DNA from 2 places in the Pseudoalteromonas sp. JB197 genome. Region 1 is predicted to be linked to the other one. Evidence: predicted binding sites of a transcription regulator. Region 1 holds the regulator's gene; the other holds the start of a gene.
The links. The regulator LexA, encoded in region 1, represses DNA repair genes until DNA is damaged. The targets are predictions, from matches to a motif close to TACTGTATNNNNATACAGTA.
Positions count from the first base shown of each region.

Region 1 (12,323 bases):
TGCCAGTAACGCAGAGTAAGCAACCACACAGGTTTTAGAAAAATCGATACCATGCGTAACCGGTAACATAGGAATTTTAGCCCGTGCGTAATCGCTCTTACGAGCTATAGCTAAGGCCCAAAAGTGCGGAGGGGTCCACGTAAAAATAATCATTACTAATAGCCAAGGTGCAGCTGCCATTTGCCCTGTTTCAGACACCCAACCCAATAAGGGTGGCATAGCGCCAGCAAGGCCACCAATAACAATATTTTGTGGTGTAGCGCGCTTTAAAAAAGAGGTGTATACAAAGGCATAACCCACCAGCGCAAATAAGGTTAATATGGCGGTAAGTGTATTTGCCCATAGCATTAGCATAATAAAACCTGCCACACCTATTATTGCTGCAAAACTCAGTGCATGTGCCTTACTTAAGCGGCCTTTAGCTACTGGGCGATGACGAGTACGCGCCATTTTGCTGTCTATTTCGCTATCAACAACATGGTTAATTACCGCTGCTGCTGCTGAAAGCAATCCTATGCCAAGTAAGCTTATAAACTGTACACCCATGCCTCTGCCTACATCGGGTGCTAGCGCCAAACCAACCCACGCGGTCAGTACCAACATAGCGACTACTTTAAATTTACTAATGGCTAAATAATCTTGTAGTAAATTATAACTACGTGTAATTAGCGGTAGTGTATTTATAGGTTGTATTGCTTTTTTATCTATTGTAAGTGCCATAACAACGCTCCTTTCTATTTGTAATTTTAGGTTCGTGCTTTTAAGTTCGTGCTTTGAGGTAATAGCATAATCTAATTAAAGTTAATAACAGTATGGCAGCCATTAAGTTATGTGCCAGTGCCATACTTAACGGAATATGCCAATGCACCACTGCGAGGCCTAAAGCAATTTGGCAAAATAAGACAACTAACACGCTAACGGCGCAGCTTTTTATTTTTTGCGAGTAGGCACGGCTGTATATTCGCCACATAATTAATGCCAATACTATGCAAGTAATTAATGCCCAAATACGGTGTAATAAATGAATCGACATACGTGCTTGCTGCGACAGGACGCCAAACTCGTAGTTACCATGCTCAAGCGGGAGCTGAAACACACTACTAAGCGAAAATGGCTGGGCATTACTACATAAAGGCAAGCCATTACAATGCGGAGCAGCGTAATTTGCAGCCAACCAACCTCCTAACGCTATTTGTATAATTAGTACGCTAAGCGCCACTAGGCTTAAAGCAAAGTAGCGTCTTGCACCTGCATCCCCCCCCATTATTGGCTTGGCGTTTAATCGTAAATATAATAAAGTGAGCAGCGCTAAAATACTAAAGCCACCAAGTAAGTGACCCATCACTATTAACGGCTGTAAATTCATCGTAACCGTCCACATACCTAATGCAGCCTGAAATATCACTAACAATAACAGTAGTAATGGTAATTTAACTGGCGTTGTTGGCGATTGACGTTTTAAAAAAGCATATACAAATAAGGCTAATATGAGCAAGCCTAGCGTACCGGCAAAGTAGCGATGAATCATTTCTTTCCATGCTTTAGCGGTTTCAAACATCATATCGGGATAACTTTGTGCTGCTTGCGCTATATCGGCTTCATGTTTGGGTACAGTTAAAAAGCCATAACATCCTGGCCAATCTGGGCAACCCAACCCGGCATCACTTAAGCGAGTATAAGCACCCAACGCCACTACTATCAAAGCCAATAAGCCCGTTATTAATACCCAGTTTTTATAATTTTTATACATGGCATCTTCCTACTTAGCTCGAACGAGAATAACTCAGTAATTTTTTTAGATCTTTTAATAGTCCTTTTTGTACTAATCTATTTTCCTGTGGCTGTGTTTTAAATGGATACTCAAGCACTACAAGCCCCATATGGTCGATTAAATACAAACTAGCCGGTTGTAAGTTTGGTTGCGCATCTATACTTTTCCACGGGGAGTTGGCAGCTTTTACTTCGCCTATCACGGCGACATCTACTTTATTCTGGTTTTTGCCTAGCGCTATGTATAAATTATTTAGTGCGGCTAATTGCTCACTACAAGGCGTAGTACATCCATTGGAGTAATTTAGGGCAATAGTCCATTGCTTATGATTGTTTTGCGGCCAATTTTCATATTTAACCTGTTGCTGTAAAAACTCACCATTGTTAGTAATGGCGGTAGGTAACCAATCTAATTTAAGCGCGCTGTACGCTAAAATTAGCGGAATAGCGCAGCAAATGACAAACAGTAAAAGGGGGTTATTTTTCATTATGTGTCCTTTTTTTACTTGCAAAAATAGCCACTAAAACGCACGCCAGAGCAATTAAAAACCATTGCACCGCATAAGCGTGGTGTTTTTGTGGACTCATAACAACCGCGGTATAGTGAGGTATACCTATTGCATCGCCGCTACCTTGGCGATACGCCATAAAATTAACTAATAATTGCTGGCTTTCTTCGCTCAACTTATTTAATTCAATTGTTTGCACTCGCTTTGGTAAATCAATGTTATTGGTTTTACTCTCGAGGCTAAAAGCAGTGAGGTTATTTTCTTTTATTTGAGCAGTAAGCGTAAAAGCGTGTTTAGGTAGGGTTACTTTGGGTAATGCATTGCGCGATAGGGGAGCTTTTATCCAGCCTAAATTAACCAAAATGGCATGTGTTTCGTTATTTGGCTTTAACAGTGCCAGTAAGTCATAACCCACCTGCCCGTTATAAACTTGGTTGTCTAAAAGCCAATATTCATCGTTAATAAAATGCCCTGTTAACTCAACTAACAATCCTGTTTTATTCCAGTTACTAGGTAGTTTAAGCATTTGCTGCCAGCTCATTACACCGTGCGTTTGCAGCGTTGCAATAGAAGCTAACTGCTGTTGTTTGTGTGTCGCACGTTCTAACTGCCAAAAACCTAAACGCACACACACCAAAACTACAATCACTACCATACAAATGGTGATTATTGAGCTAAACTTTTGTTCACGCCATCTAATTAACTGCATAAAGGGTCAACCTAGTGATGATTAAAATTTTTATTGTATTGTTGTTATTATTTATACTTTTTAACTTGTTTCGCGCTTTATTTATTATGGTCTCTGGAAAAACCCAAGGACGACCTATGTCTCACTTTTTAGGTCGTCGCGTATTATTTTCTGTGGTGGTATTAATAGTTGTTATTGCCGCACTAAAACTTGGCTTTATTAGCGGCAATAACGCCCCTTTAATAACTACAGCACATACACAAATATAAATAAGCATAACCAAACTACATCAACAAAATGCCAGTACCAAGCCGCCGCTTGAAAAGCAAAGTGCTTATCTTTAGTAAAGTGTCCTTTTAAAATTCGTAAAAATACTACCAATAAAATAATAGTTCCTAAGGTCACATGCATGCCATGAAAACCCGTAAGTAAAAAGAACGTGCTGCCATAAATACCGGCATCTAATGTTAAGTTTAAATCGTTATACGCATGAATATATTCTTCTACTTGTAGGCCTAAAAAAACTGCACCCAATAAAATAGTCAGTCCTAAAAACACTTTTAACTGGCCGCGTTTATCACTTTCTATTGCCACATGGGCAAAATGCAAAGTAACTGATGAGGTCAATAAAATTAAGGTGTTAATCAGCGGTAGACCTTGCCATCCCATAGCTTGGGTAGTGTCGCCCCCTGGCGTGGTAATTAATGGCCACACAGCTTCAAATGTAGGCCAAAGCACTTCGTTAGTCATGGCATTGTTATCGGCACCACCAAGCCAAGGCACAGAAAGCATACGGGCGTAAAAAAGTGCGCCAAAAAATGCCATAAAAAACATTACTTCAGAAAAAATAAACCAACTCATTCCTTGTCGAAAAGAGCGATCCATTTGCGCCGAATATAAGCCTTTCCCGGCCTCATCAATCACGTTTTTAAACCAGCTAAACAACATATACAGCAGTACTGCTATACCTGCGTACAAAATATAAATGCCACTGCCACCTTCTTTACCGGCACTCATTACGGTTAGAGCTGCACCTACTGCAATAAAAAATAATGCTACTGCGCCAACAATCGGCCATGGGCTTTGATCTGGTACATAATAATGCTCATATTCTTGCTTCATTTTATTTGCTCCTGGTTGTCACTAGTTAGGCTAGTTGTTATTGGCTGCTAGCCGCTCACTAATATCAAATACCGTATAAGATAAAGTTAACTCTTCAATGTCACTTGGTAGTGCGGTATCAACATAAAAAAGTAACGTAAACTCTAGTTCTTCACCTGCTTTTAATGGCTGTTGATCAAAACAAAAACACGCTATTTTATGTAAGTATTTTGCTGCTCTACCGGGTGATACCGAAGGCACTGCCTGCATTACTTTATCTTGGTCACTATTATTTTTGGCGCTAAACATTACCTCACGCATAGCACCGGGCTTTACCGCAACACTGTACTCTTTAGACTTCACAGCAAAGGGTGCACCGCTTTGTGCATGCGTGGTAAAGCTCACACTTATTTCGCGATTTTGTATTACTTGCGTGCTTTGCTTTGCTTGCTCTAATGATGGCTTACCGTTAATGCCGGTAATATCACAAAACACGTCATACAAAGGCACTAACGCAAATGCAAATGCGAACATGGCTAAGCAAATAACAACTAAGCGCTTAAGTAGCGGTGCGTGTATCATTATTTAATTTCCGGTGGTGTTGAAAATGTATGGTACGGAGCAGGTGAATCTACCTCCCACTCCAGTCCTTCTGCGCCTTCCCACACTTTTGCAGGAACCTTGTCGCCGCCGCGTGCGCATTTAATCACTACAGCTACAAACAACAACTGCGATAATCCAAAGGCAAAGCCGCCAATACTAATAATGGCGTTAAAGTCAGCAAACTGTAGCGCATAGTCGGGTATACGGCGTGGCATGCCTGCAAGCCCTACAAAGTGCATAGGAAAAAACAATACATTTACGCTTACCAGCGATAACCAAAAATGCCATTTAGCCAGCGCTATGTTATACATATTGCCAGTCCATTTAGGCAGCCAATAATACGCGCCTGCCATAATAGAAAACACCGCTCCCGTTACCAGTACATAATGAAAATGTGCCACTACAAAGTAGGTATCATGGTACTGAAAATCAGCCGGTGTAATGGCCAGCATCAATCCCGAAAAACCACCTAAGGTAAACAACACAATAAAAGCAATACTAAACAGCATGGGGACTTCAAACGTAATTGAACCGCGCCACATAGTGGCTACCCAATTAAATATTTTTACTCCAGTGGGCACCGATATCAGCATAGTCGCGTACATAAAAAATAGCTCGCCAGCCACCGGCATACCGGTAGTAAACATATGATGCGCCCACACTGTAAAACTCAACAACGCAATTGACGCCGTGGCATATACCATGGAGGAATAACCAAAAAGTTTTTTACGCGAAAAGGTAGGAACTATAGTAGAAATAATGCCAAAAGCCGGCAAAATCATTATGTATACTTCGGGGTGGCCAAAAAACCAAAATATGTGCTGAAACATCACCGGATCACCGCCACCAGCTGCATCAAAAAAGCTGGTTGCAAAGTATTTATCGGTGAGCACCATGGTCACTGCACCTGCGAGTACCGGCATAACCGCAATTAATAAAAATGCCGTTATCAGCCAAGTCCATACAAACATAGGGACCTTCATCCAAGTCATGCCTGGGGCACGCAAGTTAACTATGGTTACAATTACATTAATTGCCCCCATAATGGAGCTAATACCCATAATATGCACAGCAAATACAAACATGGCGGTATTGTCATTACTGTAGGTTGTGGACAGCGGCGCATAAAAAGTCCAACCAAACGCAGGACCGCCACCGGGCATTAATAGCGATGATAATAAAATTAAAAACGCGAATGGTAAAATCCAAAAACTCCAGTTATTCATTCGGGGTAAGGCCATATCAGGCGCGCCAATCATTAATGGCACCATCCAGTTAGCTAAGCCAGTAAAGGCCGGCATAACGGCACCAAATACCATAATCAACCCATGAACCGTGGTCATTTGATTAAAAAAGTGAGGATCGACTAATTGCAATCCTGGCTGAAATAACTCAGCGCGGATCACCATAGCCATAGCACCACCAATAAAAAACATAGTTAGCGAAAAAATTAAGTACAAGCTACCTATATCTTTATGATTTGTGGTATATAACCAACGCTTAAAGCCTTTAGCAGGATGATGAGCGTGGTGAGCTTCATTAATGTCAGGTTGTTCTACTATGCTACTCATTAGTTCGCCTCCCCATCGGCATCAAGTGCTGCCTGTATTTCACTTGGTTGAATTACATCACCGGTATCATTACCCCATGCATTACGCTTATAAGTAATTACCGCTGCTAATTGCTTTATAGAGAGCTGTTTAGCAAAGGCTTGCATGGCTGTGCCGGGGCTTCCGTGAATAACAATATCAATGTGGTCTTTTATATCGCCAAGCACTATCGGGCTGCCTTTAAGTGCAGGAAAAACGCCTGGCAAACCTAACCCTGTGGGCTGATGACATGCAGCACAATTGGCCATATACACTTGCTCACCCAAAGTCATTAATTCTTCTTTAGGGAGTGTTTGGTCAAGTAATGCAGCATCTGCTGCTGCTGCTTTTTGCTTTGCTTGTTTAGCATCTGCTAGCCAAACTTTAAAATCGGCCTCTGACTTAGCCTCTACTACCACTGGCATAAAGCCATGATCTTTACCGCATAGCTCAGCACACTGACCGCGATAAATACCGACTTCGTTTATGTTGGTCCACGTTTCGTTAATAAACCCCGGGTTTGCATCTTTTTTAATAGCAAAATCGGGCACCCACCAAGAATGAATAACATCGTCGGAGGTCATTAAAAAGCGTACTTTTTTATTGATCGGTAATACCAGAGGCTTATCTACCTCAAGTAAATAGTTGGGGTTTTTATCGGCTAGGTTAGCAATTTCATTTTGCGGTGTGGCAAGTATTGAGTAAAACTCAACATCTTCCCCCATATATTTGTAATGCCATTTCCATTGTGAACCAGTTACTTTAATAGTGATATCCGCTTTACTGGCATCTTCCATCGCTATTAATGTTTTAGTTGCGGGGACTGCCATTGCTATTAAAATAACAAATGGAATTGCTGTCCAGAGTATTTCTACTTTGGTACTTTCGTGAAATTGAGCAGCAACTGCTCCTTTAGATTTACGATGATGAATAAGTGCCCAAAACATAACGGCAAATACAATCACGCCTATTACACAGCATATTAAAAATATGGTCATGTGTAGTTGATAAACATTATTACTTATATCGGTTACGCCTTTGCGCATATTATATTGGCTATTTGCCAATGCTAACTGCGGAAAAACAAACAATATAAGCCACAAGGTAGAGCTCAATTTACCCATGTGACAGCTCCTTTAATACTGTTGCGAGTGCAAAACAAAAAGACATAAGCTTTAAATGCCAATTTGTTATTTTTTATTTTTGTATTGCTGCCGGATATATAAATATATTTTCTCAAAACTAAAGCTGTGAGTTATTGTTAGTCCAGCCTATTAACAATTAGTTAATAATTGAACAACTAGCAAGTTTTAGTTTGAAAAACAATCAAATAATATTAGGGGATTAGCGTAAATATGGGATTTATTTAATTTTGTTCTAAGCAGGAAGTGAGCAACAGCAAGGGTTACAAATAAAAAGACAGCGATAACGAGTATTAAATACTTAAATGATAAAAAACATAAACTTAATATAATTTTTTCATTGCAGCGGAATTTTCACAAAAAAAAGCAAAAAAAAGCGCACTAAAAAGTGCGCATTAATTATCTGAGCTATTAAATTATGCCGATATTTTACATAGCTATAACAGCTTAATTGTCACATCCAGTCAGCATTACGAATAACCCCAACAGCTAAGCCTTCAATATTAAAAGATTCCTTTTCAAGATCCACTTCTATCGACGAAAATTCTTTATTTTCAGCATGCAATAATACTTTTTTGCCTGCTTTTTCTAAGCGTTTTACCGTTACATCGTCATCAACGCGGGCAACAATAACTTGGCCATTTTCGGCAACTTGAGTGCGATGAACAGCCAGTAAATCACCATCCATAATACCAATATCTCGCATACTCATACCATTTACACGCAATAAAAAATCGGCAGCGGGTTTAAACATTAACGGGTCAATTTTACAATGGCTCTCAACATGTTGTTGCGCCAAAATAGGTTCGCCGGCAGCTACACGGCCTATTAACGGTAAACCAAGTTGTTCTGGTTCATCTTCTTCAATAAGTTGAATACCACGGCTAGCGCCTGGTTTCATTTTAATAGCGCCTTTTTTAGCCAGCGCTTTTAAATGCTCTTCTGCTGCATTAGCACTTTTAAAGCCTAATGTTTGTGCAATTTCTGCGCGTGTAGGAGGCATACCAGTGTCTTTAATAAACACTTTAATAAGTTCGAGTATTTGCGCTTGGCGGTTAGTTAATGGTCGCATACAACTGGTTTTCCATACAGTACATTTAACTGTGAGTATATACAGTTATCTGAAAATCGCAAATTTAAATTACTCCTCGCCTTTGCTGCCAAAGGTGGCATTGGTCTAAGCTTAAAATTACCAAGTAAATTACAGATAAAATTACGCAGATCACGATAGTGTTAGTTTTACGTTACATTAATTACATAACTACTAAGTTGTTGCTGTTATTAAAAATTAGTTAGCTATCGTTTTTGTAATGGGCCTTAACTTCATCAATGTGAATTAACGGAGAGTGTTATGAATATCACTGTAGCGGTAATAATTAACGGTCCTAAACGTAAAGTATGGGCGGCAATAACTGACATCGAAAACAGTGCCAATATGCTGTCACTTACCGCCGCCGAACCTAGCACCTGTTTAACCATGACTTTTTCTGATAGCTCTGAGTCTATTTGGGTAAAAATGCTCTCTGCAGTGATAGGGTTTTTTCTTAAAAGTTCGATGCGTAAAATGCTAAAAAAAGACCTCGATGAAATTAAGCACTATGTAGAAAGCAAAAAGTAGCACTGTATTACCATGCAGTAGCTGCACTAATTTGGCTATCATATCGCCATGAAAAATCGTATTATCGGTTATCGTTTTCAACCTTTAAAGGAGTAACAATGAGTATTTGGCATCAACCTATTACTTTAGCGTTTTGTAAGCAGTTAGACCAAGGCATAAATGGCCAAGGTACACTGATGAAAACCATGGGGATTGAAATAACTGAAATTGGTGATGATTACTTAGTTGCCACTATGCCAGCAATTCCTGCGCACCATAACCCTATAGGCATGGTGCATGGCGGAGCAAACGTGGTTTTAGCCGAAAGTGTTGCCAGCTACGCGGCTAATTTTGTGGTCGACTTCACTAAATTTTATTGTGTAGGGCAAGAGATCAGTGCCAGCCATTTAAAAGCCTCGCGTAATGGCACCTTAACCGCCACCGCAAAAGCGTTTCATATTGGCAAGCGTAGCTCAGTATGGGAAATAAAAATAACGAATAGTCGCGGCGAGCTTTGCTGCGTATCAAAAATGACCGCAGCTGTTGTAGAGCGCAAAGGCTAAGGCTATTTTTCTAGCGGGTAAATAGTAATTTCCATGCCTGCACCAATTGCCGATATACGTAATAATGTATCGGCGTGCAGCGCTTGGTTAAAACACTTTGGCGAAGTGCCCGATTCAAAACCAATATCAAAGGTACGGCGCGAACAACTCAACCATTGCTTAAGTGCAGCCCGCGAGCATGACTCTACTAACTCACATAAGTGGTTAATTGCTTTATCCGGTGAAGATATTTCGCCTGTTACTTCTATACGCGCTAACTGACGGTATTCGTCTTTATCATAATGTAAAATAGTGGCGATTTTTTTTAGGTCAGCTACAAGCACGCTAATATCTTGCTTTGACTCAAGCTCTAGGTCTACATTTAAAAATTGAATTTCCGACATTGTCTACTGTTTATCCTCTAATTAGTTCGCTGTAAACTTTAACGCAGTTTTACGCTTATACCAAATCAACTCTGCAATATTCACCTTTTTTATCTGAATAGTCGGCTATTTTTACGCATTTATTGACGCTTTACTTACTCTTATTTCACGAATAAAAAATATTTAAGCACCAAAAGCTCACTATTATAAAAGTGCTGAGCTAGATCAATAAAAATAGCTAGCTACTCGCATTTAAAATTTAACCACTATTTTTTATTCTAAATGTTTAAATCGACTTAAGTGCTGCTTTAACATTTGGTTTTCAGCAATCAACTCATCCCGTTCATCCAATAATTGTAAAACCAAAGCAATAGCAGACCAATCTAACGATAAGTCATGCTGAATACGCGCAGCCTTTTTAACTAAGATCACTGTTGATATCGTAAATTGCCATTCTGTAACGCGCTCGCCCTCAATAGGAATAGCAATGCTGTGCTCAACCAATTCATATAATATGGCTTCGCTAATATCACTACTCACACACAATTCTTGGCTAGTGAGTAAATTGCCTTGTGGTGCCTCGATAATTTTCATTATGACTTGCTCCAATTGCTACGGGGGTCAAAATGGGCTTTTTCGGCCAGCTCTTGCCAAAGCTTTTTGCTAACATCATCACTCAATGCTGGATTAACAATTTTAATCACAGCAAATAAGTCACCTTTGGCTTTTTTACTAATTAACCCTTTACCTTTAATGCGTAAACGTTGACCCGATTGACTATTAGCTGGAATAGTTAGTTGGATTTTTCCGGCTAATGTAGGTAAATTTATTTTAGTGCCCAAAGCAGCTTCCCATGGTGCAAGAGGTACCACTATGTTTAGGTTATGCCCCTCAACGTCAAATAATGGATGAGGCACTAAGCGAATTTGCAAATACAAATCGCCATTAGGGCCATTTGCCGAACCTAATCCACCTTGGCCTTTTAAGCGAATGCGTTCACCATTAACCGAGCCTGCAGGAATTTTAACTTTAAGCGATTTTTTAACTTCAGATACACGGCCACTACTGTCTCGCTGCGGCAGCATAAACTCAATTGGTTTAACGGTATCGACTAACGTTTCTTCAAGAAATACCGGGAATTCAATTTCCACATCTTGTCCTTTTTGCGCACGAGCGCCACCAGTTCTGCCCTGCCCGCCATGGTTAAACCCACCTGCGCCGCCAAACATTGAATTTACAAAATCAGAAAACTCCTGTTCGGCTTGGGGATCACCTTGCTGATAGTGGTTTTGTGACGAGCCATAGCTACCGCCATAATTTGCTTGCTGCTGAGCACGGTTTTGTTGATTACGACGTAACACATCGTATTTAGCGCGCTCTTCTTTGTTGTGAATAACTTCGTAAGCTTCACCTATCTCTTTAAACTTTTCCTCGGCTTGAGGTTCTTTACTTACATCTGGATGATATTTTCTAGCTAGCTTTTTATAAGCTACCTTAACCGCTTTATCGTCTGCATCGGGCGATACTCCAAGCACGGCATAATAATCTACAAATTTCATTCGCAATCCAAATCACAAACTTATGAGCTTTCATCATACTCTTTAAGTAACAACTTTTGTTTATTTAAACAACAATTTAAAGTAGATAACCTGAGCTCCGGATAATAAAACTAAATATAACTATGATTCAATACGTTAGTAAATCTCTTAACCAGAGCTAAGGTTAAATACTAAAGAACGGTAAATATGGCTTTAAGTAAACTTTATCTTTTAGCTTCAAGTCATTAAACTAGCCGCTCCTGTAGTTCACGTATGTGATGGATATGACTCGATTTATTTTAGCCTTGTTGGCTTTTTTTGTATGCTTTTCGCTATCGGCTGAAGAATTCACTCGGTTTTCAACCGCTAAAAGACACCTAATTAAAACCCTCCCTAGTAATGCTAAAAGTATTTACTGTGGCTGCGATATAAAAAAACAGGGTAAAAAACTAGTTCCCGACCCCACTAACTGTGGCTATGTGCCACGCAATACACATACCCGCTCAGGTAACGTAAATGCACGCGCTTTACGCATAGAATGGGAGCATATTGTGCCTGCCTGGGAGTTTGGCCACCAATTACAATGCTGGCAAGATGGCGGGCGTAAAAACTGCCGTAAAGTAAGTGCTAAGTTTAGAAAGATGGAAGCCGATATAAACAACTTAGCTCCTGCTATTGGTGAAATTAACGCAGATCGTTCTAATTATCGATTTGGAATGCTTAGTGAAAGCGCCACCCAATACGGTCGCTGTGAAGTTAAAGTTAACTTTAAACAACGAGTAATAGAGCCTCCTTTTTATGCCCGTAAACAAATAGCCGACGCCTATGCCTATATGCAAAAAACTTACGGCTTAAAAATAT
Region 1 is NZ_NRGZ01000001.1:3,085,546-3,097,868, reverse strand. Features, by position in the region: gene cyoE (heme o synthase) at 1-720, opposite strand, end outside; gene CIK86_RS14470 (COX15/CtaA family protein) at 761-1,750, opposite strand; gene CIK86_RS14465 (transmembrane cytochrome oxidase associated protein) at 1,764-2,258, opposite strand; gene CIK86_RS14460 (SURF1 family protein) at 2,248-2,988, opposite strand; gene CIK86_RS14455 (DUF2909 family protein) at 3,006-3,236, shown strand; gene CIK86_RS14450 (cytochrome c oxidase subunit 3) at 3,214-4,089, opposite strand; gene CIK86_RS14445 (cytochrome c oxidase assembly protein) at 4,120-4,650, opposite strand; gene ctaD (cytochrome c oxidase subunit I) at 4,650-6,242, opposite strand; gene coxB (cytochrome c oxidase subunit II) at 6,242-7,384, opposite strand; gene lexA (transcriptional repressor LexA) at 7,857-8,474, opposite strand; gene CIK86_RS14425 (hypothetical protein) at 8,754-9,020, shown strand; gene CIK86_RS14420 (hotdog fold thioesterase) at 9,119-9,562, shown strand; gene CIK86_RS14415 (hypothetical protein) at 9,565-9,945, opposite strand; gene CIK86_RS14410 (chaperone modulator CbpM) at 10,198-10,518, opposite strand; gene CIK86_RS14405 (DnaJ C-terminal domain-containing protein) at 10,518-11,483, opposite strand; gene CIK86_RS14400 (endonuclease) at 11,741-12,323, shown strand, end outside.

Region 2 (12,323 bases), 2.1 Mb from region 1:
GCATAAGTACACGGTGCTGGATCGCCCGGGCCATTAGATAAAAAGATACCATCTGGGTTTAATGCTAGTACGTCAGCGGCAGAGGTTTGCGCTGGTACTACAGTCAATTTACAACCACGATCTACAAGCATACGTAAAATATTACGCTTAACACCGAAGTCGTAGGCAACAACATGAAACTTTTCATCAGCCGCGTTTAAGGTTTTAAAACCTTCGCCTAATGTCCAGCTTGATTCGCGCCACTCAAACATTTCCTTGGTTGAGACTACTTTTGCTAAATCCATACCTTTTAAGCCTGGGAAGGCTTGCGCGGCTTGAAGCGCTTTGTTTTCGTCTAATTCGTCACCGGCTATAATACACCCGTTTTGAGCGCCTTTATCACGCAAAATACGCGTTAGCTTTCTGGTGTCGATGTCCGCAATACCTAAAATATTACGTTGTTTTAAGTAATCATCTAACGATTGCTCGCTACGAAAATTACTTGCTAGCAGTGGCAAATCACGGATCACTAGGCCTTTGGCCCATATTTGATTCGCTTCTTCGTCTTCGCTATTAGTACCCGTATTACCTATATGTGGGTACGTCAAAGTTACGATTTGTTCCGCGTATGATGGGTCAGTCAAAATTTCTTGATAACCAGTCATAGACGTATTGAATACTACTTCACCTACTGACATGCCGTCAGCGCCGATTGCAGTACCGCGAAACACTGTGCCGTCTTCTAGGACTAACAGAGCGGATTTAGTCAAATTAACCTCCTAACAGTAAAAAACGAGGCTAAGCAAAATGCTTAACGCCCCGCCAATACCCAGGCGATTGTTAAAGCGAGTTTTTGTGGATAAAGTTATTTTATAAACAGTGTTAAATGACGCCGATAACGAGCTTTAAACCTTAATCATTTTTTCTTGCCTTAAAACGACTTTATTCCCACTGAACCCTGCTTTTTTCAAGCCACTTGGGTATAATTGGAAACACGCGATTATTAATTTTTGGCAAATTGGCTGCATTTTACATTAAGTTTTCTTTTAGATCTAACGCTATTTAGTAAATTATAATAAATAACTGTTTGTACCTTTATTCAGACCCAAACAGCCGAAAGAACAAGTTAACTACTTCAAATCTAGCACATCTTGCATATCATAAAGTCCTGCGGGTTTATTTATTAACCAGCCTGCAGCTCTTATAGCCCCTAATGCAAAGGTCATTCTTGAGCTTGCTTTATGGGTTAATTCGAGTCTTTCGCCCATTGTTGCGAAGTATGCGGTGTGTTCACCTACTATGTCGCCGCCTCTGAGCACCGAGTAACCAATTTCATTTTGCGACTTAGCCTGCTCAACTTTGCTGCGGTCGTATACGGCAACTTTGTCGTGATCCCAGCCTTTTGCATCTGCAATGGCTTCGCCAATGGCCAGCGCAGTACCCGACGGCGCATCTATTTTATGGCGATGATGCGCTTCAAAAATTTCAATATCCATATCATCGCCAAACTTTGTAGCGGCTGTTTGCACTAAATTAAGTAATACATTTACCCCCACACTGTAATTGCGCGCAAATACGATAGGAATATGGTCTGCAGCCTCGTGTAGCAATGTCATATCGGCTTCGTTTAGCCCGGTGGTACCAATTACCATAGGGACACCTTGCTTAACCGCTGTTTGTAAATGCGTGCGCATGCCGGCTGGCAAAGTAAAATCAATTAATACATCAACATTCGTAATATTAGCTTCATCGCTAAAGGTTACTGTTTTATCTGCAGCACTGTTGAGTTGATTAACATTAATGCCTAATAACGGTGAACTACTGCGCACATAAGCGGCCGCAAGTTCACTATGCTCTTTTATACTTGCTGCTTCTAATAAGGCTGAGCCCATTCTGCCGTTGGCACCAAAAACACCGATTTTATTTTTTGTCATTACCTTACCTAATATTTTAATTTGCAGCACCTTGTGGCTCGCGCGAAGATACTATTGGTCAATTAACACTATTTACTAGGCTAGATATTACCTAAATAGCATGTAATAGTCAGGTCACACTTTTAACTTAAGTAATAATACCAGTTTACTTTAGCCATCTATACATTTAAACTTCTTTTCAGCGTCGATTTGGTCTTTGGCTTGCGGGCGCAGTGGTCTCCTAGTTTAAGTACAGTGGAGGATTCGCTAAACACAGCTAAAAGAGGAGTTTTTGGCTGTGATCTTTTTTCAATAATACGAGGAATATGATGCAGCCATCATTTAACAAAAATAAAGCAATACTTTCTTTGCTTCCCCTACTTACCTTTGTAGCGATATTTTTAGGCTCAGGCTTATATTTACAATCACAAGGGGTTGATTACGCTTTTTATCAATTACCTGCACCTGTTGCTATTTTACCCGCCATTATTCTGGCTTTCATTTTAAATAAAACCTCAATAAACCAAAGCGTCGAAACCTTTATTAAAGGCGTAGGTAATAACAACATAATTACCATGTGCTTAATTTACTTATTAGCGGGTGCGTTTTCTGCTGTTGCCGGTGCCACAGGTGGCGTTGATGCGGTTGTTAACGCTGGTTTGTCAATTATTCCACCTTCTTTATTGCTCCCTGGATTATTTTTAATTGCCGCCGTAATTTCCACCGCCATGGGTACTTCAATGGGAACTATTGGTGCCATTGGCCCTATAGCGTATGCAGTGTCGGTTAAAACCGGCATAGATCCAGCACTCATGGCCGGTACTATAGTATCGGGCGCGATGTTTGGTGATAACTTATCGATTATTTCAGATACCACTATTGCGGCCACCCGTACTCAGGGCTGTGAAATGAAAGATAAGTTTAAAGAAAACCTTAAAATAGCTATTCCGGCCGCCATTGTCACAATTGCGTTGTTGTTATATTTAACACCCGCTGCACAAGTTGTTGAAACCAAAGATTACGACATTTTATTAGTGTTGCCTTATGCCTTTATTTTAGTGCTTGCGGTAATGGGCTTTAACGTATTTGTAGTTTTGCTTAGCGGTATTGTTTTTGCTGCACTTATGGGCTTTACTGGTAGCTATGAAGGCGCCAGCTTTGTAAAAGATATTTATAAAGGCTTTACCGACATGCAAGAAATATTTTTGCTGTCGATGTTTATAGGTGGTCTTTCTGAGTTTATTCGCCTTAATGGTGGCCTGGATTACATAGCGCAAAAAATCCAAGCAATTACTAAAGTGATTGCTAAGTGGCATCGAAAAGTGGCTGACCAACTCGGTATAGCGGCGTTAGTAATGGCCAGCAATATGTGTATTGCTAATAATACCGTGTCTATTATTGTTACCGGCCCAATTGCTAAAAAACTTGCTGATGATGGTAATATTACTGGTAAACGCTCGGCTAGTTTGCTCGATATATTTGCCTGCGTAACGCAAGGGACCCTGCCTTATGGCGCGCAAGCATTGCTACTTGGAGCTACATTTAAAATTAGCCCATGGGAAGTATCAACTTCTTCTTATTACTGTTTTATATTAGCTTTTAGTGCTATTGCGGTTATTTGTCTGCGCAGAAATAAAGCATAAATTAACGTTACTGTGTTGTAGCTTAGTGATTAAGCTACAACACAGTAATATAATAATTAACAAACCACTCCCCTTTGCTTATAATAGCGCTCCCGCGTGTCACACTAATTAGTATTATGAAACTAAAAAAATTACTTCCCGCTTTATGTTTAAGCACTTGCGCTTTATCTACCTCTGCTATTGCTGCTAACTGGAGCAGTACTGCTCTACACATTAATTATGGCGAGCAAACAAATCCATTCACAGAGCAAGAGTCAGATACCGCTGTGTATTCAATTCAGCACGCATCTGGTTATGATTACGGCGATAATTTTTTCTTTATTGATTACAGTAAAGACGACCTTGAAGACGGTTTTCAAGACCGTGATTTTTATGGCGAATGGTATTCAACCGTTAGCCTATCAGCTATTACCGGCCAACAGATTGGTTCAGGCGCGTTAATTGATGTTGGTTTAACCGCCGGTATTAACGTAGCAGGAGACGCCAAGGTAATGAAATATTTACCGGGTGTTAAATTAAGCTGGGATGTACCTGGTTTTAACTTTTTTCAGACATTGGTAACTGCCTACATTGATGACAGTGAAGGCGTAGCAAAAGGTGGTGCACCTATAGAAACTAATAGCTGGATGTTTGATGTTGCGTTTGATTACCCTTTTATGATCGGCACGCAAAAGTTTAATGTAAAGGGCCATGTTGAGTACATTGCTGAGCGTGAAAATGAATTTGGTCAAGATGTGCGTGCGTGGTTTTTAGCGCAGCCTATTATTACCTGGGATTTAGGCCATGCCCTTGAAATGAAAGAAAACACTCTGTTGCTAGGGATGGAGTGGCAATATTGGCATAACAAATTTGGCACTAATGTTACAGAATCGGTACCACAACTTCATGTTGAGTGGACTTTTTAAGCTTTAACTAGGGTCTTATATGGACTCCCTAATAGCTCTTTACTCAATAAATAAAGATTAGCACTGAATATAAAAACCCTGTAAGTAAATTACTTACAGGGTTTTTATTTGTAGTTAAACTAAATTACAGCTTACATTGTGGGTTTTTACCCTGTGCTCTTGCTGTTTTTTGCTCGCCTAAAGCTTGGCTCATTTGTGCTTGCAAGTCTTTAATGCGGCTTGCTGGTGCTGGGTGAGTTGATAAAAACTCAGGTGTTGCGCCACCACCCGCTTTACTCATATTTTGCCATAAAGTAACTGACTCTTTTGGATCAAAACCAGCTTGCGCCATTAAATCCAAGCCGATTTCGTCAGCTTCTGATTCGTGCGAACGACTAAACGGCAATACAACACCGTATTGTGCACCCAAGCCCAAACCCTGCATAATTTCGTTACGATACCCAACATTACCCATTTCAAGAGCTGCACCGCCAATTTGCATGCCGGTTTGTAGCATTGAGCTTTGCGATACACGCTCGTTCGAATGCTCTGCAATTACATGCCCTACTTCATGGCCAAGCACTGTAGCCACTTGGTCTTGGTTAGTAGCCACTTTTAGCAGCCCCGTATGCACACCAATGTAACCGCCTGGCAATGCAAACGCATTCGCTGAGTCGTCTTCAAATACCACTACTTCCCATTTTTGCGAAGCATACTGCTTAGGTAAAACAGCCACTACTTGCTCGGCAATACAATTTACATACGCGTTAGTTTGTGGATTTTTATTGATTGGCTGATTTTTTTTCATCTCAGCAAAACTGGCTGTGCCCATTTCACTCATTTGTTGATCAGAATAAAGCGCAATTTGGGTGCGCCCTGTTGGTGATGTTTTACAGCCAGCCAGCACTGCAGTAGCTAATATAGCTATCACGAGTTTTTTCATTATATTCCCTCAAATCATATTTTTTGTTAGCGCTAGAATAGCAAATACCACCGCAGTTTAAAATAATTGCTTTTTAGCAAGTAACAATAAAATTTTGTTGTTTATTTAACCTGAACTCTGGTTAAGAGATTTACTAACGTATTGAATCATAGTTATATTTAATTTTATTTTCTCTAGCCAGAGATTTTCAGTGAAAATAAGGCGAATTTACGCGTCAATAGCTGGCCTATTGCAAGTAAATTCAACGCAGTTAGCGCTGAAAATAGCTGCTTGAGATAGGTTTATTATCCGGAACTCAGGTTATTTACCCATTACAATTAACTTAGCAGGCAAACTAAGTTTATCCAATCAGCATGCCCTGTTACACTATACATCCTGTTTAGTAATGATTGAGTTTATACATGCCTGCATCGGCTTCGTCTTTTAACACCCGTATTTTATTGCCTTTACTAGCTAGTATTGTGGCAATTACGCCTTTAGCTATTGATATGTATTTACCGGCAATGTTAGTTATTGCGGGCGACTTACAAACCAGTATGCCTAACGTACAAATATCGTTAAGTATTTATTTAGCGGGCTATGCATTAGGGATGTTATTTTTTGGCCCTATTGCCGATCAAATTGGTCGCCGTAAATTGGCTAAAATTGGCTTAACTTTATTTGGTATAACGTCATTAGCACTTGCCTTTACTACCGATATATATGCATTTTGGGTCTTGCGTACCGTACAGGCATTTACCGGTGCAGCGGCAACCGTGGTAGTTCCTGGGATAATTAGGCATATTTACCAAAAAAACACCGCTAAAGGTATGTCTTATGTATCGATGATTATGATGGTAGCGCCATTACTTGCACCTTCAATTGGTTCGCTTATTTTAGGGTTTTCTGTTTGGTCTACCATCTTTTTAATTTTAGCGGCCTACAGCTTTATTATTTTAGCTTTTGTGCATGTGTATTTAATCGACATTCCTATTTTTAAAAATGACCTTAAAGGGCTGCCATTATTTTTTAATAGTTATAAAATAATACTGAGTAACAAAGATGCACGTGCCGACATTTTAAGCTCTATGTTTGTATCGTTTGGATTTTTTTGTTTTTTAACCTCAGTACCGTTTGTATATTTAGACTTATTTAAAGTATCAGAGCAGTTATTTGGCATTTTGTTTGCTTTTAACGTTATAGCACTCATGTTTGGGAATTTTTTAAATACTCGTATTGTGCCGCGAATTGGCTCTCGTAAAATGCTCTACTACGGATTAATATTTGGCTTACTTTCGGGCGCTGCGTTACTTACTTTTAGTGTTATGCAGCTGTCGCTTTACTTTATTGTTGGTGCTATTGCACCACTTATGATGAGCTTAGGCATAATAGCCAGTAATGCTGACTCACTTATTTTAATGAAGTTTGAAGCAAATACAGGCACAGCAACCGCAGTTATTGGTACGTTACGCTTTGGTAGCGGTGCTTTGGTCGGCCCCCTATTAGCTATACTACATGCTAAAAGTGCCGTGCCTTTTTCAAGCTTGATGTTTGGTGCTGTAATACTAACTGTTTTAGTGCAATTGGTTCACTATTTAAAAAGCAAAAAAAATGCCTCAAATTGAGGCATTTTTTAAATCATTAATAACAACTTAAGCGTCAGCTGCTTTAGATACCATAACCATAGCTGGGCGCAATAAACGTCCGTTTAAGGTGTAGCCTTTTTGCATTACCGCTAATACTGTATTTGGCGATACATCGTTGCTTGGCTGAATTGACATAGCTTGATGAAACTCTGGATTAAACTGCTCACCCTGTGGGTTAACAATTTCAACACCAAATTTTGCAACAGCATCGTTAAAGCTTTTTACCGTCATGCTAATACCTTCTAGCACAGGTTTTAGCGTTTCGTTTTCTTTATCAGAAAACTCAATTGCGCGCTCTAAGTTATCAATAACCGGGAGTAATTCGTTAGCAAACTTCTCTAGTGCAAATTTATGTGCTTTTTCTACATCTTGTGCTGCACGACGACGCATGTTTTCAACATCAGCAGCGGCGCGAACTACACCGTCTTTTTGATCTGCTATTGTTTGCTTTGCTACTTCAAGCTCTGCATATAACATTGCAATTTCGGCTTCAGGGCTTTGCTCTTGCTCTGCGTGTTCTTCTGCTGCTTGTACAGCGGCTTCAACATCAGCTTCCATTTTTGCTAGGTCTTCGTTTAGTTCTACTTCTTGTTCTGGGTTTTGTCTCTGCTCAGACATAAATATGTGCTCCAATTCTTTACAACTGCGGTAATTATGGGGATTGAATTAAAAGATTCAAGAGTTAGATGTCTCAATTAATTTAAATTCTTGGATTATTTTTTCGATTGGCGCTGATTTTGGACAAATTACACAAAAACGACTCTGATATTCTTGATTTTGAAAGTACGGCAAGCTAATCACAATCAATTCGTTACACTCTGAAAAAGGTAGGTTTTCAGTATTAAGTACCGACACCCCATTTTTAAATACTAGCTTGTCTTCAACAAAATTTAAAAAAGACACCCCAATGTTTAGGCTTTGCTCGCAATCTATTTGTTTATACAAATAGTTTTCACCAACCACAATACTATTATCAGAGCCAAGCTTTTGGCTTAGTTCACGCGTCCATTGGTTTAGTGAATCATGACAGTTACGCGGCGCAGTATTAGCCATTGCCTGCATACGGTACAAGCCTTCAATTAAGGTTTGTTGGCTAAATACCGTATTTAACCACGTGGCAAACTGATAACGCACACTATCACTTGCGTCATCGGGCTTATTAATACAAATGTTATGACTTTGCCCTGCTCTGTCTATTAATAAGATTAACCAATCCGTGGAATCAAAATCGAGCACTTCCACTCTAAATACTTGTTGCGAGCGTACTTGTGGCAAACCAACACAACAACACACCTGATAACGCTGACTTAAACCATGCGCTAATTCAACTAATTGTGTTTGCGCAGGTTGCCAGTAATTAGCTATGTCGGCGAGTGCAAAAAATTCCTCAAACCAATAATCAAATCCGTAGTCTGTTGGCACGCGCCCCGCTGATGTGTGGGGTGAGTAGAGCAAGCCCACTTTCTCTAAACGTGCCATGGCATTACGTACTGTAGCTGAGCAAACTGCCATACCTTTTAGCTTGGCAATTTTTGTTGATGGCACAGGTAAACCTTCACCATTACAATACGTGCTCATTACAGCCGCAAAAATTTGTTGATCTCGTGGGTTTAGTTTCATGGTTACTGCATCTTGTCTCATGTGCTTTATATCGGGGCAGAGCTTCTTAATTTCAAGTGATTAGCTACACGGCACGTAAATTAATGAGCTGCAAGATTAATTCATTGCAGTATTGCTAACGATCTGTATTTTCAAACACTTCTGTTTTAGGTTACTCTACAAATATTAAAACTTGCTGTGTATTTATTATGGATTCTCCTTTTCGCACTATCGGCCTTATTGGTAAACCAAATCATCCAGATGCGGCGGCAACCTTGCAGCGCCTGCATACATTTTTACTTGCGCTTGGTTTTACAGTTATTGTAGAAAAACGCACAGGAAGCCAACTTATTGATATACCAAAAAATAAGTTAGTTAAACTGGTCGACTTAGGTGAACAAGCTGATTTAGCCATTGTAGTAGGTGGCGATGGCAATATGCTTGGCGCAGCGCGTGTATTAGCACGCTTTAATATAGCCGTTATAGGTGTAAACCGAGGCAATCTTGGGTTTTTAACCGATTTAAACCCCGAGGGTTTCGAAGCCAGTTTAGAGCAGGTACTCAGCGGTGAGTATGTTGAAGAAAAGCGCTTCTTACTCGAAGTAGAAGTGTATCGTCATAACGAGCTTAAAAGTGCAAACTCGGCTGTAAACGAAGCCGTTTTACATGCCGACAAAGTAGCGCATATGATTGAGTTTGAAGCCTTTATAAATAACGACTTTGTGTTTTCTCAGCGCTCTGATGGACTTATTGTATCTACCCCTACCGGCTCAACTGCTTATTCACTATCGGGGGGCGGCCCTATTCTTACTCCTGAGCTTAACGCAATAGCACTAGTGCCTATGTTTCCACATACTTTATCGAGCCGACCTCTGGTAGTTGATGCCGATAACGAAGTACGCTTAAAACTAAGCCTTGAGAACACCGATAGTTTGCAAGTTAGCTGCGACAGCCATGTGGTACTCGCCGTTTTACCTGGTGATGAGGTAGTCATTAAAAAAGCCGATAAAAAGCTGCGCCTTATTCATCCTAAAAATTACTCTTATTACAACGTATTACGCCAAAAGCTCAATTGGGGCAGTCGTTTATACTAATTTTATTGCTAAGTATCGTGCTTTAAGAAATATATCGCCGAACGAATAAATTAAATTTATTAAAGCAACGTTTCTCAAAGCTTAAACAACAACATGCCGTACTTTGTTGCGGAACTTGCCTTGTAGGTATTTTATAAACAAACTTTTTATCATATTATTTCACCCTTATTATTAACCTTAAAACAAACGACATAGAACAACTCGCTGATAATATTAATAATGCTGACGAAATAAGTGACATTAATAGCCATTCTAAAAGTATTCAAGATGAAGAAATTGCGTAAGTCATAAAAATTTAATTTGCAAAAAACCAAAACACTGTATAAATTAACAGTTAATTGACTGGATGGATAAACAGTATGTTAATTGGTTTAGAAATTAAAAATTTCGCAATTGTAAGTAATTTAAGTACAGAGTGGCAAAACGGCATGACCGCAATTACCGGTGAAACGGGTGCGGGTAAGTCGATTGCTATTGATGCCCTTTCGCTATGTTTAGGCGAGCGCGCCGAAGCCTCTGCTGTGCGCCCAAACACAGATAAAGCGGAAGTATGCGCGCAATTTGATTTAAGTAATTTACCCCTCGCTCATGCTTTTTTAGAACAAAATATGTTGAGTAACGCCGATAACGAATGTTTATTGCGCCGCGTGGTGTGTAAAAATGGCCGCAGCAAAAGCTATATTAATGGCAGCGCTGTAACAGCAGCGCAACTAAAAGAGCTTGGCCAGTATTTAATTTCGATTCATGGCCAACATGCCCACCAACACTTGTTAAAAGCCGAGCATCAACTGCAGCTACTAGATGCCTATGCCGGACATCATAATTTGGTCAGTGGCGTTAGCCAAAGCTATAAGCAATTTACTAATTTACAAAAAGAATTTAAACACTTACAACAACAACAGCAGCAGCAAGCTGCGCAAAAACAACTATTAGAATACCAAGTAGCAGAACTTAACGAGTTTGCCCTACAAGAAGGTGAGTTTGAACAAATAGAAGCTGAGCATTACAAGTTAAGTAATAGCCAAACGATTTTAGAAACGTGTCAGCGTGAGTTACAGCATTTATACGAAAGTGATGAGCAAAATGCTTGTTCGTTATTGCAACACAGCGCGCAACAGTTTTCTGAGCTGGCACAATATGACGAAACATTAGCAAGTGTAGCTACATTGCTTGCAGAGGCCGCAGTACAAGTAGAAGAAGCTAGCCGAGAAGTGCGCAGTTACACTGAGCAGGCCGATTTAGATCCTGCTCGCTTGGTGGAGGTAGAAAACAGATTAAGCGGCGCTATGGATTTAGCGCGTAAACACCATATTAAACCACAGGCATTGGTTGAGTTTCATCAAGCTATTAGTCAAGAACTCGAGTCTATTAGCAATAACAGCTCTCGCTTAGAGCAGTTAGAATCTGAAATTGAAAACACACTTAGCCATTATCAACATGCTAGTGAACAGCTAAGCCAAAGCCGCCGTGAGTATGCTAATACACTAAACCGCTTAATTAGTAACAGCATGGCAAACCTGTCAATGGAAAACGGCATATTTGAAATTGCCCTAACTCAAGAAACCGAACGCGCACCAAATAGCTTAGGCTACGACAATGTATCGTTTTTAGTATCAACTAACCCAGGACAACCATTACAACCATTAGCAAAGGTTGCATCGGGTGGTGAGCTGTCGCGTATAAGTTTAGCTATTCAGGTAATTATTGCGCAAAAAGTCACAACACCTACCCTTATTTTTGATGAAGTTGATGTGGGGATCTCCGGCCCAACGGCCTCTGCTGTTGGTAAGTTATTGCGTCAATTAGGTAAGTCTACCCAAGTGATTTGTGTTACCCATTTACCGCAAGTAGCCAGCAGTGCGCATCAACAGTTTTTTGTTGCTAAAGAAATAGCAAATGGAGAAACTTTTACCCATATGCAGCCTTTAAACAAAGATGGCAGAGTTAACGAAATAGCACGCCTATTAGGGGGTGATAATATAAGTAAAACAGCAAAAGCAAATGCTAAAGAGCTAATAATGGCACACGCTTAATATTACTTTTATACGTTTATTTTAATATGTGGTTAGTAGGGTTAAGAGTTAAGGATTAAAATGCAAAATACAGTTGCCTACTTTTGTTTAACTTCGGGCTGGTTAGTGTTAATCGTTAGCCTTGTTTTTCTGATTTTGAGTACCTTTAAACATACTCACTTTAAGCAGATTTTATTGCGCTATTTAAATACAGCATTGATTTGGCAGTTATTGGTCATGCTGGTTTTTATAATGAATAATACAACAGCCACTTTGAACAATTTTATTATTATTTGTGGGGTAATAATTACATTGCAATTGCTATGTAATTTAGCCTGTTATTTAGGTTTAAAACGCGCAAAAGCAAAAGGCAGACCCTCATTAGATCATTTTTCTATGGACTAAGTATTACTGTATTTTATTCAAGCAATAATAAAGTACTTACAGTGGAGTAAAGCGTTTTAATGTGCTGCTTTGATGTTGGCTTTTAGTAGGTATTTTATTGCTGAGCTACTCAACTTTTTAAGTCTAAAAGCTAATGTTGCAGCATTTACGCACGTCTAATTTGGTTTGGCTGGTAAGTTTTTAATGATTAATTTATCGATAAGAAACGATTAATAAAAAACAATAA
Region 2 is NZ_NRGZ01000001.1:982,701-995,023, reverse strand. Features, by position in the region: gene carA (glutamine-hydrolyzing carbamoyl-phosphate synthase small subunit) at 1-749, opposite strand, end outside; gene dapB (4-hydroxy-tetrahydrodipicolinate reductase) at 1,110-1,913, opposite strand; gene CIK86_RS04775 (Na+/H+ antiporter NhaC family protein) at 2,222-3,535, shown strand; gene CIK86_RS04770 (nucleoside-binding protein) at 3,652-4,440, shown strand; gene CIK86_RS04765 (M48 family metallopeptidase) at 4,565-5,362, opposite strand; gene CIK86_RS04760 (Bcr/CflA family efflux MFS transporter) at 5,764-6,966, shown strand; gene grpE (nucleotide exchange factor GrpE) at 6,994-7,605, opposite strand; gene CIK86_RS04750 (HrcA family transcriptional regulator) at 7,663-8,628, opposite strand; gene nadK (NAD(+) kinase) at 8,796-9,680, shown strand; gene recN (DNA repair protein RecN) at 10,040-11,713, shown strand.
Region 2: recN (DNA repair protein RecN) is a predicted target of LexA. The motif match lies at 9,997-10,016, and genes of this name have one in related genera.